One region of the Arthrobacter sp. N1 genome, then DNA from elsewhere that is predicted to be linked to it. Evidence: riboswitches for the same ligand, from Rfam matches in the RefSeq annotation. Region 1 holds a riboswitch; each other region holds the start of a gene.
The links. Region 1 has a riboswitch for S-adenosylmethionine ahead of NVV32_RS08015 (ABC transporter substrate-binding protein). Riboswitches for the same ligand answer to the same signal wherever they lie in the genome.
Positions count from the first base shown of each region.

Region 2: it holds a riboswitch for S-adenosylmethionine, as region 1 does, so the genes downstream of both, NVV32_RS06655 (AmiS/UreI family transporter) here and NVV32_RS08015 (ABC transporter substrate-binding protein) in region 1, are expected to answer to the same signal.
Region 3: it holds a riboswitch for S-adenosylmethionine, as region 1 does, so the genes downstream of both, sfnG (dimethylsulfone monooxygenase SfnG) here and NVV32_RS08015 (ABC transporter substrate-binding protein) in region 1, are expected to answer to the same signal.
Region 4: it holds a riboswitch for S-adenosylmethionine, as region 1 does, so the genes downstream of both, NVV32_RS03055 (LLM class flavin-dependent oxidoreductase) here and NVV32_RS08015 (ABC transporter substrate-binding protein) in region 1, are expected to answer to the same signal.

Region 1 covers NZ_CP102608.1:1,775,439-1,778,406, reverse strand. Annotated here, with positions in the region: gene NVV32_RS08020 (ABC transporter permease) at 1-29, opposite strand, end outside; gene NVV32_RS08015 (ABC transporter substrate-binding protein) at 30-1,712, opposite strand; SAM riboswitch class IV at 1,872-1,998, opposite strand; gene NVV32_RS08010 (SDR family NAD(P)-dependent oxidoreductase) at 2,225-2,968, opposite strand, start outside.
Region 2 covers NZ_CP102608.1:1,488,346-1,491,313, reverse strand. Annotated here, with positions in the region: gene NVV32_RS06660 (spore photoproduct lyase family protein) at 113-1,216, opposite strand; SAM riboswitch class IV at 1,416-1,529, shown strand; gene NVV32_RS06655 (AmiS/UreI family transporter) at 1,565-2,176, shown strand; gene NVV32_RS06650 (acyl-CoA dehydrogenase family protein) at 2,239-2,968, shown strand, end outside.
Region 3 covers NZ_CP102608.1:316,587-319,554, reverse strand. Annotated here, with positions in the region: gene NVV32_RS01585 (C40 family peptidase) at 1-749, opposite strand, end outside; cyclic di-AMP (ydaO/yuaA leader) riboswitch at 753-928, opposite strand; gene NVV32_RS01580 (hypothetical protein) at 1,064-1,339, opposite strand; SAM riboswitch class I at 1,444-1,547, shown strand; gene sfnG (dimethylsulfone monooxygenase SfnG) at 1,553-2,719, shown strand; gene NVV32_RS01570 (O-acetylhomoserine aminocarboxypropyltransferase/cysteine synthase family protein) at 2,719-2,968, shown strand, end outside.
Region 4 covers NZ_CP102608.1:649,100-652,067, forward strand. Annotated here, with positions in the region: gene NVV32_RS03045 (STAS/SEC14 domain-containing protein) at 1-310, opposite strand, end outside; gene NVV32_RS03050 (SDR family NAD(P)-dependent oxidoreductase) at 441-1,199, shown strand; SAM riboswitch class IV at 1,297-1,410, shown strand; gene NVV32_RS03055 (LLM class flavin-dependent oxidoreductase) at 1,447-2,835, shown strand.

The sequences.
Region 1 (2,968 bases):
CGGGTGACGACGCGGCGGAGGACGGCCACCTACTCCGCCTTCCAGGCGTAGGTGAGGACGGGCACGGGATGCGAGGTGTCCACGGCGACGCCCTGCACCGTCCTCGAGTAGGCGAACTGGCTCGGATTCTCGTAGAGCGGCACCCCGGGAACGATCTCCAGCAGGCGGTGCTGGGCCTTCGCGTAGGCCTCCGCCGCTTCCGGCCCGTCATCGGACTCCCGCGCGGTGGCCAGCAGCGCGTCCAGGGCGGGGTCATCCACCGAGGAGGAGTTCTGGCCGATCCGTTCACCCGTGATCTCCGAGGAGTGGTACCGGATGAAGAGGACATCGGTGGTGTTGGTGTGCCACACGCCGGCCAGGGCGTCGTAATCGCCGGCGTAGCGGAGTTCCGTGAGCTGGGCCTGGGGTACCTGGATGATCCGGAGATCGAACCCCACCTTCCGCGCCTCACCCTGCAGCTGCACGAGCAGGGGACTGGGCGTCGAGCTCTCGACGGTCGGCACCTCGACGGTGAGCCGCGCGCCGTCCCTGGTGCGGAAGCCATCTGCGTCCCGCCCCGTCCAGCCGGCCTCGTCGAGGAGCGCGTCCGCTCGTGCCGGATCGTAGGTCAGCACGCCCTCGACGGTCGGATCGTAGTACTTGCTCTCCTTCGAGAGGAAACTGTCGATCGGTGTGTAGGTGCCGAACCCGAGGCTCTCGGTCACCGCTTCGGTGTCGACGGCAGCGGCGAAGGCCTGGCGGACGGCGAGATCGTCGAACGGAGCGCGCGCCAGGTTGAAGCCGAGCACGTAGGGACTGCCCGTCCTCGGCAGGTTCTCGTACACGAAGTTCGGGTCCGCCTGCACCGCCGCCGCGTTCTGGGGTGCCAGGTTCTCGGTGAGGTCGTACTGTCCCGAGACCAGGGACTGGTGCCGGATCACCGGTTCCGCGACGAGGGTGACCTCGACGCCGTCGAGGTGGGCCGCGCCCTCACCCTCGAGCCACGCGGGCGCCCAGTCGTAGTCCTCCCGCTTCGCGTAGCTGATGCTCTGCCCGGGCCGGTAGTCCTCCACGGTGAACGGGCCGGTGCCGATGGGATTCTGGCAGAGGGTCTCCGGGGACTCGGTGATGGCCTTGCCCGAGTTCATGCCGAGCCAGGACTGCGCGAGTGTGTAGAGGAACGGCGTGTAGGGGTAGGCGAGGTGTGCTTCGAAGGTGTACTCGTCCACGACCGTCCCGTCCACGTACGGGGCGATGTAGGCGGCGGCCAGGGGCGACTTGGTGGCCGGGTCCCGCATGTGCTCCAGGTTCTGTCCGAAGACCTCCGCGTTCCAGGGTGACCCGTCGCTGAACGTGACACCTTCGCGCAGGCGGAAGGTGTACGTCCTGCCGTCCTCGGAGATCTCCCAGGACTCGGCGAGGTACGGCGCGATCTCCCCGTCCTCGTCCAGGGTCACGACGTTGTCGTAGATGAGACGCCCGAGGAACTGCTGCTGCGTGGCCGAGATACCGTGCCCGTCGAGGCAGCCGGGCTCTGCGGAGATGGAGACGTCGAGGATGCCACCGGACACCGGCTCGGTGCCTGCCGGCGCAGTGGATCCCGTGGGTCCGGCGCATCCGGCGAGGACGACGATCAGGGTGACGGCGCCGAGGGCCGTCCGTGACAGCGGCGTGCGGAAGGGTAGGGCGGAGGTGAATGCACCGGATGAATTCCGGGCAGGATGGATCGACATTTCAGGCATGGTGAATTCCCTCGGGAAAAAGGAAGCATTCGAGCGAAGGGCGTCCGGAGAAAGGTGGAAGCAGTCCCTCGTCAGCAGCGCAGGGCGCGGCGTCGGGACAGGGAGAGAAATGCTAGGGGAGTGCTGGACAGCTCACGGCGAAGCCCTTTCGGAGTGCTCTTGCCCGCACCGGTCCGGCGCATGCGCCGGGGTGGAGGCCGCTTCGTCATCCGAACCACCCAGGAACATGGGGTTGGTGCGCGGTCCAGTCGGAGCTTTCCGACCGCGTCTCTTGAAGCTGTCCCAACTATAAGCAGAGTGCTGATGGCTTGGGGAAACAAAAGAAGTAATGTGACGCGAAGATCCGATCATCTATCAAAAGTGCAGGGAATTCGGCGAAGGCGCCTTCGAGATGTCCAGAAGGACACGCCGTAATTCCCTGCACTCCGGAAAGGCGCGCACGTGAGAATCCCCGGCGGTGCCGCTCATCGTCACCGACAGCGCGTCGCGGATCCCGCGCAGGCCTAGGAGATCTGCAGACCGCCATTGATGTCGTAGGTGGCCGCGGTGATGTAGCCGGCGTCGGGTCCCACCAGGAAGCAGATGAGCGCGGCGATGTCATCGACGGTGCCCACACGTCCCATCAGGATGTCCCTGGACATGTCCTGCTTGCGATCCTCGGTGAGGGTTCCGCCCATGATGTCCGTATCGACAGGGCCGGGTGCCACGGCGTTGACGGTGATGCCATGTTCCCCCATCTCGCGCGCAAGGGCACGGGTGAAGCCGATGATGCCCGCCTTCGACGCACTGTAGGCCACCTTCGAGTACGTGCCGCCGCCGCGCTGAGCGGAGATGGAGGAGATGCTGACCACTCGGCCGAGCTTGCGTTCGATCATCCCGCGCAGGGCGCGCTGCGTGACGAGGAAGGTGCCGGTCATGTTGACGGCGAAGACCTTGTCCCAGGCCGCCCTGGTCTCCTGCATGAACCCCGTAGGAGAGCTGATGCCGGCCAGGTTGATGACGGCGACGATCGGCGGCACCGTCGCCTCGACCGTGGTGATCGCGGCGTCGACCGAGGCCTCGTCGGACACGTCGGCGGCGACGCCGACCGTACGAACACCGTGCCGCTCCGCGATGGCTGCTGCGGCTTCCTCGGCTGCGGCACCGTCGATGTCGAGGATGGCGACGGACCACCCGTCGCGGGCCAGCCGGTCGGCCGTGGCACGGCCGATGCCGCGGGCCGAGGCCGCGCCGGTCAGGACTGCGGT
Region 2 (2,968 bases), 290 kb from region 1:
TCCAGGGGGGCGGTGGGTGCTGACAGGCCGTGGCGCTCGGCCAGGGGCGGTCCTATCACGGGGCTTGCACCTGGATTTCAGCGGACCGGGCGGATACGCCCGGATGCCCCGATCAGGTCCAGTAGAGGAGGCGCGCCGCCGGGACACGCCGCTCGAGCTCGTCGACGAACCAGGTCCGCATCTCGCTCATCGTCTGCTTCGGGTACACGTACTTGATCCCGCCGAACTTCGAGCGCTTCCGGCTCCGCAGGTCCTCGTCCATCTCGAGCTTCGTCCGCGGGTACCAGCCGAGCAGCACCTCCTTGCTGGCGGGCGTGAACCGGTGCGTGATGATCTCGGCCGTGAGGTCGACGTCCTCGATGCCGTCGAGGGCAGCGGCGACGTCGTCGAGCAACGCGCCGTACTGCTCACGCCAGCCGGGGACGGGCATGATGGGGGCGATGGTCAGGCCCACACGGTAGCCTGCCGCCGCGACCGCGCGGAGCGCCGTGAGCCGTGCGGGCATCCTGGCCGTCCCGCCCTCGAAGCGGTTGGCCACCTCGGCGGCGTTGACCGAGAAGCGCACCCGTGTCCGGCCGCCGTGATCCAGCGTCACCAGCTCGCCGACGTCGTCGAACTTCGTGGTGAACCTCAGCTGGACGTCCTCGCCGAATTCTCCCGAGCCCACGCGGGAGATCGCCGCCGCGAGCGAGCCCGTCACGTTCTCGATGCCGAGCGGATCGGTGTAGCAGGACATCTCGAAGGTGGTGCCCTCGCCACCTCGCTCGATGGTGCCGCTGGTCACGGAACCCCGGCCGGCGTGCGTGCGCACCCCGTCGAGGACGTCGTCGAGGTTCGCGTAGACGCGGGTCACCGGCGGACCCTGGAGCGAGCCGGCCAGATAGCAGTACTGGCAGTGGGCGGGACAACCCTTCGCGAGGTCGATCCGCCAGTCGGCACTCGGGGGGATCGGCTGGGGCTTCAGCGCACTGGGCGGTGCGACGACGACGGCCAAAGTGTTCTTCGCCGACGCATAGGTCTCCCGTTCCGTGGCGCCGCGGAGCCCCGTCAGGGCGTTACCGGGGAGGACGCGGATGTCCTCCACTCCGGCTGCCTCACAGCGGCGGACGATCTCCGCGGTGTGCGGCAGGTCGGAGGCTGCACGCGTGATCAGCACATGGCGCGGGACCCACAGGCGCGTGGGGGTGATCGTGGTCAGATCCTGTTCCTGGGGCATCGTCATCACCTTCTACAACACTGCGAAGGGTGCTTATGTTCCGCGGGCGACGGGTGTCGGGCACCGGTCTCCGGGGCGAGGCGGACCGAGCATCCCGGTCTGCCACGTGAGGCTGCGGGGCGTCATCGGAGGTCATCGGGGGTCACGCTCCGACGCATTCCGGCACACCGGCGGTGGGACGGCCTAGCCTCGGAGGACAGATCAAGAGTTCCGACGCGAAGCCCTGGCTCGTCGGACGGCAACCCCCTCCGTGGCGGGGTGCCCCAGGTGACGATCAGGCCCCGCGCAGCCCGCGTCGGGGCAAGCACGGCGCGCACCCCTGGTCCGCGTCCTGACGACGGGACACCCATGTCGTACATCTGCCTCCTGCTCTCCGGGGCCGCCCTGCTGATCAACGGCGTCTCCCTGCTCGGCCGCGTGACCCCGCGCGACGCCGGTTTCTTCAACATCGCGATCGGCCTGCTGCAACTGGTCGTGGCGCTGCTCGTCGCCTCGTCCGATCCCGGCGCCGCCGGATCGGCGGCCGGGATCGTCCTGTTCGGCCTGACCTACCTGTACGTGGGGCTGGGCTCGGTCGCAGGCCTCGGATCGGCCGGCGTCGGCTGGTTCTGCGGCTTCGTCGCCGTGCTCGCCCTCGTCCTCGCCGGCACGGCAGCCCGCGAGGACCCTGTGAGCTCGGTGCTCTGGATCAGCTGGGCCGCGCTCTGGACCCTGTTCTTCCTGCTCCTCGCCCGCGGCGCGGAGCGCCTCACGCGGGTCACCGGCTGGAGCGCGATCCTCGTGGGCACAATCAGCACCGTGGTCCCCGCGCTGCTCGGCCTCAACGGCGCCTGGCCGGGCGGGACGACGGCCGTCATCGCGACGGCCGTGGTCCTCGGTGCCCTCTTCGCGGTCGCCGTCACCCTCGGCGGCCGGCCCGTACCGGTCATCGCCGCGCAGCCGGTCGCCGTCGACGCCTGACAACCGCTCTACACCCCTCCCGCGCCCTGTCCGCCCTGCATCCCTTCATCGAAAGGTCCGTCATGACCACCATCACGAACATCACCCGCACTGCCGATGCCGACTACGAGCTCCTCGCCGCCCGCTTCCGCCCGCTCTTCGCCAGGATCGCCGACGGAGCCTCGCGGCGGGACCGTGAGCACGAACTCCCCCGCGCCGAGATCCGTGCCCTGATCGACGCGGGCTTCGGCGCCCTCCGGGTCCCCGTGGCCGCCGGCGGTTTCGGCGCCTCCCTACCCCAGCTGTTCCGGCTGCTCACCGAGCTCGCCGCGGCCGACCCGAACATCCCGCAGGCCCTGCGTGGCCACTTCGCCTTCGTGGAGGACCGGCTGGTCTCCTCGGGCCCGCACCGCGAGACGTGGCTCAGGCGGTTCGTCGACGGCGAGACGGTCGGGAACTCCTGGACCGAGGTGGGCGGCGTCACGATCGGCGACGTGATCACCAAGGTCAGTCCCGATCCGGACTCCGGGGGGTTCCTCGTCAGCGGCACCAAGTACTACTCCACAGGCAGCATCTTCGCCGACTGGATCGACACCTTCGCCCAGCGCACCGACAACGGCGTCAAGGTGATCGCCGTCGTCAGTGCCCACCAGCCGGGGGTCACGCACGCCGACGACTGGGACGGCTTCGGCCAGCAGACCACCGGCTCCGGGACGTCGACGTTCGACGCAGCACGCGTCGACGCCGAGAACGTCATCGACTTCGATACCCGGTTCGCCTACCAGACCGCGTTCTACCAGGCGGTGCTGCTTG
Region 3 (2,968 bases), 1.5 Mb from region 1:
CCGGGAGCGGGGGTGGACACCTGGGCGCCGAACTGGAAGAACTGCGAGGGGCCGAGATCTCCGACGGAGATACCTGCCGCGCGCAGGGCCTTCTCGACCAGCACGGTGCAGTCCTGCACGGCACCGGCAGCGAGCTGCGCCCGGGCGGAGCCGAGGATGGCGCCCGCGGCGTTGCCCGAGGGAGCGGTCTCGGCGGCGACCGGGGTGATCGCTGCCGAGGCCAGGTAGACACCCGATCCGGCTTCCGTGGACACGGCCGGAGCCGGAGCGATTGCGGCGGCCTGCTGGACGGCAGGAGCAGCTGGTGCTGCGGCGACCGGGGCGGACACCGTCTGGGCCGGCGCCGCGACAGCAGCACCGGCGGCGGGGATGACGATCGTCTGTCCGGGGAAGATGACCGATGCGAGCGAGAGGCCGTTGGCGGTCAGGACCGTGGTGAGCTCGACGCCGTAGCGGGCCGAGATGGCACCCAGGGTGTCGCCGGCGGCGACGGTGTGGGCGGTGCCCGCGGCGCTTGCTGCGGCAGCGGGGGCGACCGCGGCGGTCTGAGCCGTCGTGCCCTCGGCGGTGTAGGTGCCGGCGTGTGCGGTGCCGACGGCGCTGAGGGCGAGGCCCGACGTCACGGCGACGATGGCGACCGGGCGGCCCACGGCGGTGGCTCCGCTCTTCGCGGCGCGGGACAGGCCCTGCAGCGCGAGGTTTCCGTCGACGTCCGCGCGGTGGCGTGCCGGTGAAGTGATTCGTGACATGGTTCTATACCTCTCCCATGCCTGCGGGGTGAGCTGTCGGGTTCGGATGGGAGTCACCCGGCCGCGGGCACCGCCGGTGGGCGGTGCGGTGCGACTTAACCCCGAGGACGCGTGCAGGGATCCTGCGCGTCCGGTGGAACTGATGGTTCCCCCGTCCCTGCCTTCGGTGTATGCGGACGTATCCCGATCGGCGGCAGGGCTCGGCAATCCGTGCGGGAGCGCCCCACGTGGACGGGAGCACCGACTGAGAGTACCCAGCGCTCCGGGCGTTTGTCACATTTCTGTAACGGGGCGTATCCTGCCCTTCCCGCCGGTCACCGATCGCCCTGCGGCGTGCGCTCCCGGCGCGATCCCGCGGAACGCCACCGGCGGAAGGCGAGCACGGTCCCCGTCGCGCTGAGGATCAGCAGGCCGCACTGCTGCACGAAGAACCACACTCCGACGGATGTCCCGCCGATACTCGATGCCGTCACGATGCTGCCGCCCAGGACGAGCGTGAGGACGGCACCGACCCAGCACAGGGTGTTCCACAGGAGGCGCTCCTGCTCGCGCGTAGCAGCCCTCCACTCCTCGGTTCCGCCGTGATCCATGCACCAACCCTAGGCGTACGGACCAGGACTCCGCCCTGACATCCGGCACCACGCAGAACGACACATTGTTTGGATTGTCGCGACCCCGATGTCACACTCGTGCTTGACCATCCCGAGCGGCCGAGAGATCTGGCTCATTGACGCCGCAGCAACCCTGGCCCCCGTGCACCACGGGGACAGTAGGGTGCTACTGCCAGAACGATGGAGGAAGTCATGAGCGTCGCCGACCTGTCCACTCCCCTGAAGTTCGCCTACTGGGTCCCCAACGTCAGTGGTGGTCTCGTGGTCTCGACCATCGAGCAGCGCACCAGCTGGGACTTCGACTACAACCGCAAGCTCGCCCGGATCGCGGAGGACGCCGGTTTCGAGTACGCCCTCTCGCAGACGCGGTACGCCGCCTCGTACGGCGCGGACAAGCAGCACGAGGCCACGAGCTTCTCGCTCGCCCTCCTCGCCGCGACCGAGAGACTCAAGGTGATCGCCGCCGTCCACCCCGGGATGTGGCACCCGGGCGTGCTGGCCAAGTTCATCATCACGGCCGACCACATCTCGAACGGCCGCGCGGCCGTGAACATCGTCTCCGGCTGGCTGAAGGACGAGTTCGTGAACTTCGGCCTCGAGTGGCTCGAGCACGACGAGCGCTATGTCCGCACGGAGGAGTTCATCCGCGTGCTCAGGGGCCTGTGGACCGAACAGGGCTACAGCCAGTCGGGGAAGTACTACGACATCACGGACTTCACACTGAGCCCCCCGCCCGTCGACGTCCCCGGCCGCCCGCACCCGGAAGTCTTCTTCGGCGGCAATTCGACGGCGGCGCAGGCCACTGCCGGCCGGGTCGCCGACTGGTACTTCTCGAACGGGAAGGACCTCGACGGCTTCAGGGAGAACATCGCCGGGGTGCAGGCCTCGGCCACCGCCGCCGGGCGCCGTCCCCGGTACGGGCTGAACGGCTTCGTCATCGCCCGCGACTCCGAGAAGGAGGCGCGTGACACGCTCCGTGAGATCGTGGCCAAGGCCCACCGTCCCGCGGTCGAGGGCTTCCGCGACGCCGTGCAGGAAGCGGGCGCCTCCACGAAGGACGGCAAGGGCATGTGGGCCGATTCCTCCTTCGAGGACCTCATCCAGTACAACGACGGCTTCCGGACGCAGCTGATCGGCACTCCGGAGCAGATCGCCGAGCGGATCGTCGAGTACAAGAAGATCGGCGTCAACCTCTTCCTGACCTGCTACCTGCACTTCCAGGAGGAGGTCGCCGCCTTCGGGACGGACATCCTCCCGATCGTGCGCGAGCTCGAGGCGGATGCGGCCCGCAGGGCCGGCGTCGACTTCGATCCGGACGAGACCCTCGCCGGAACCCATCCCAGCAAGGCAGGTGTCTGATGGCAGAACGTTCCTTCGGTTTCCGCACGCGTGCGCTCCACGCCGGCGGAACCCCCGACGCGACGCACGGCGCGCGGGCCGTCCCGATCTACCAGACCACGTCCTTCGTGTTCAAGGACACGAACGACGCCGCGAACCTCTTCGCGCTGCAGAAGTACGGCAACATCTACTCGCGCATCGGCAACCCCACCGTCGCGGCCTTCGAGGAGCGCATCGCCTCCCTCGAGGGCGGGATCGGCGCAGTGGCGA
Region 4 (2,968 bases), 1.1 Mb from region 1:
CGGTCTCCGAGGTGAAGTACCGGGTCGCGGTGGGGGAGCGGTGGGAGAAGCCCGACATCACTTCGTCCACGACGTCCTGGCCGACCAGCGCCACCCTGGAGAATCCGCGGTAGCTGCTCATCCCGATCCGGGCCTCGGGCGTGATGCCCGTGATTCCGTGCATGTGGACGAGGAGCGGCAGGGCCGTCGGTCCGTGGAACTCGGCGAGGGCCGCGGCCGCGGCGACGGCGTACGGGTGGGTGATCTCGACACCGCGTCGCCAGCGCAGTCTCAGGATCCCGCGGTCGAAGTTCGCGGTGAACGGGTCCATCGAAGTCCTTCGATCGGCGGCTGGGGGCATTGATCAGCCAGCGTAGCAAGACGCACCCCCGGATCGCTTCGACCGTCCACAGGTGCCCATTCCGCCGTACGGGGGCCGTGCAGGTTGTAGCCTCCTGTCCATGACACTGAGCATTCTGGTGACCGGGGCCAGTCGAGGTATCGGCGCAGCCATCGCCCTGGACCTGTCCGGGCGGGGGCACCGCATCGCCGTGCACGCGGGGCGGGACACGGCGGCGGCGGAGGCCGTCCGGGACGGACTCCCCGGAGCGGGTCACACCGTCGTGGTCGGCGATGTCGGTGATCCTGACGCCTGCCGGCGCATCGTCGACAGTGCCGTCGACTCCCTCGGCGGAATCGACGTGCTGGTCAACAACGCGGGCATCTTCGAGGCGCATCCCGTCGACGGCACGTCCTTCGAGGAATGGCAACAGGCCTGGCGCCGCACCCTCGACGTGAACCTGCTCGGTCCGGCGAACCTCGCGTGGCTCGTGGCGCAGCACCTCGTCGGACGCCCCGCAGGTCCGGAGGGCGGGCGCCTCATCAGCGTCGGGTCCCGGGGCGCCTACCGCGGTGAACCCGCCACGCCCGCGTACGGTGCGAGCAAGGCGGGGCTGCACGCACTGACGCAGTCGCTCGCCGTCGCCCTCGCGCCGCACGGGATCCTCGCCGCCGCCGTCGCGCCAGGCTTCGTCGAGACCGACATGGGCAGGACCGTCCTCGACGGTCCGGGCGGGGACGCGGTGCGCGCGCAGAGCCCGTTCAACCGCGTGGCGACGCCGGAGGACATCGCCCGGACGGTGGGCTGGCTCGCCACCGACGCGCCGCTCTGGGTCAGCGGGACCGTGGTGGACGCCAACGGGGCGTCCTACCTGAGGTGAGGCCGGCCCGGCGGGCCGTCCACCACATTGCCTCGTGACGTTCTGTGACGACGGCCGATGGACGCCTGCAGGGCCTCGCCCTTAGGCTCGGGAGCAGAATCAAGAGTTCCAACGCAAAACCCTGGTTTGTTGGACGGCAACCCTCTCGCTGTAGCGGGGTGCCCCAGGTGAGGATTCGGCCCGTCATGCACCGTGCGGGCAAGTATGGCGCTTCCTTCCGGCAGTGCCCCGGACACGAGGATCCTTCATGACCTCTGCACCCCGCCGTATCCGCTTCAATGCCTTCGACATGAACTGCGGGGGCCACCAGTCGCCCGGTCTCTGGCGGCACCCTGAGGACCAGTCCTGGCGCTACAAGGACCTGCGCTACTGGGCGGACCTCGCGCAGACCCTGGAGAAGGGCCTGTTCGACGGCATCTTCATCGCGGACGTCCTCGGCACCTACGACGTCTTCGGCGGCTCCAACGAGGCGACCCTGCGCCAGGGGACGCAGACGCCGGTCAACGACCCTTTCCTGCTCGTCTCCGCGATGGCCCTCGTCACGGAACACCTCGGCTTCGGCGTCACGGCCGGCACTGCCTACGAGCACCCGTACCCCTTCGCGCGGCGCCTCTCCACCCTCGACCACCTGACCGACGGCCGCGTGGGCTGGAACGTCGTCACCGGCTACCTACCCTCCGCGGCCCGCAACATGGGCCACGAGGACCAGCTGGAGCACGACCAGCGCTACGACCACGCCGACGAATACCTCGAGGTGCTCTACAAGCTCCTCGAAGGCTCCTGGGAGGACGACGCCGTGGTCCGGGATCGTAGGACCGGCGTCTTCACCGATCCGGCGAAGGTCCACGAGATCCAGCACGACGGCACGTTCTTCACCGTTCCCGGCATCCACCTCAGCGAACCGTCGCCCCAGCGCACCCCCGTCATCTACCAGGCGGGGGCCTCCCCGCGGGGTATCGCCTTCGCGGCAGGCAACGCGGAAGCGGTCTTCGTCGGCTCGCCCACGAAGGCCCTCCTGAAGGACGCCGTCCACAGGATCCGCGACGCCGTCGAGGCCGAGGGGCGCGACCGCTACTCCGTACGCATCTACACGATGCTGACCGTCATCACGGACGAGACCGAGGAGAAGGCGCACGCCAAGCACGCCGACTACCAGCAGTACGTCAGCTACGAGGGCGCGCTCGTCCTGCTCTCCGGCTGGCTGGGCATCGACCTCAGCGTCTACGACCCCGACGAGCCGATCGGCACTGTGCAGTCCAATGCCATCCAGTCCGCGGTGGCGAACTTCCAGAAAGTGAACGACGACGGCCTCCCCTGGACCGTCCGCGACATCGCCGCGTGGGCCGGTATCGGCGGGCTGGGGCCGAGGGTCGTCGGGTCCGGCGCGCAGGTGGCCGACGAGCTGCAGTCCTGGGTCGAGGAGACGGACGTGGACGGGTTCAACCTCGCCTACGCCATCACGCCGGGCTCCTTCGAGGATGTCATCACCCATGTGGTGCCCGAGCTGCAGAAGCGCGGCGCGTATCCGACGGCCTACGCGGAGGGGACGCTCCGCCAGAAGCTGTTCGGCAAGGGTGACCGGCTTCCCGCCGAGCACCGCGGTGCAGGCTACCGGCTCCAGCCCGCCCGCCCCTGACGCACCCGTCCCGCCGCACCTCCGCGACACCCCGCTCCCGCTCGCCCCTGGCGCACCCGTCCGACCGCACATCCACGGCGCCCGCGACGCTTGCACTCCAGCCCATCCCGACCCGCTCGACCTTCCCGAGGAA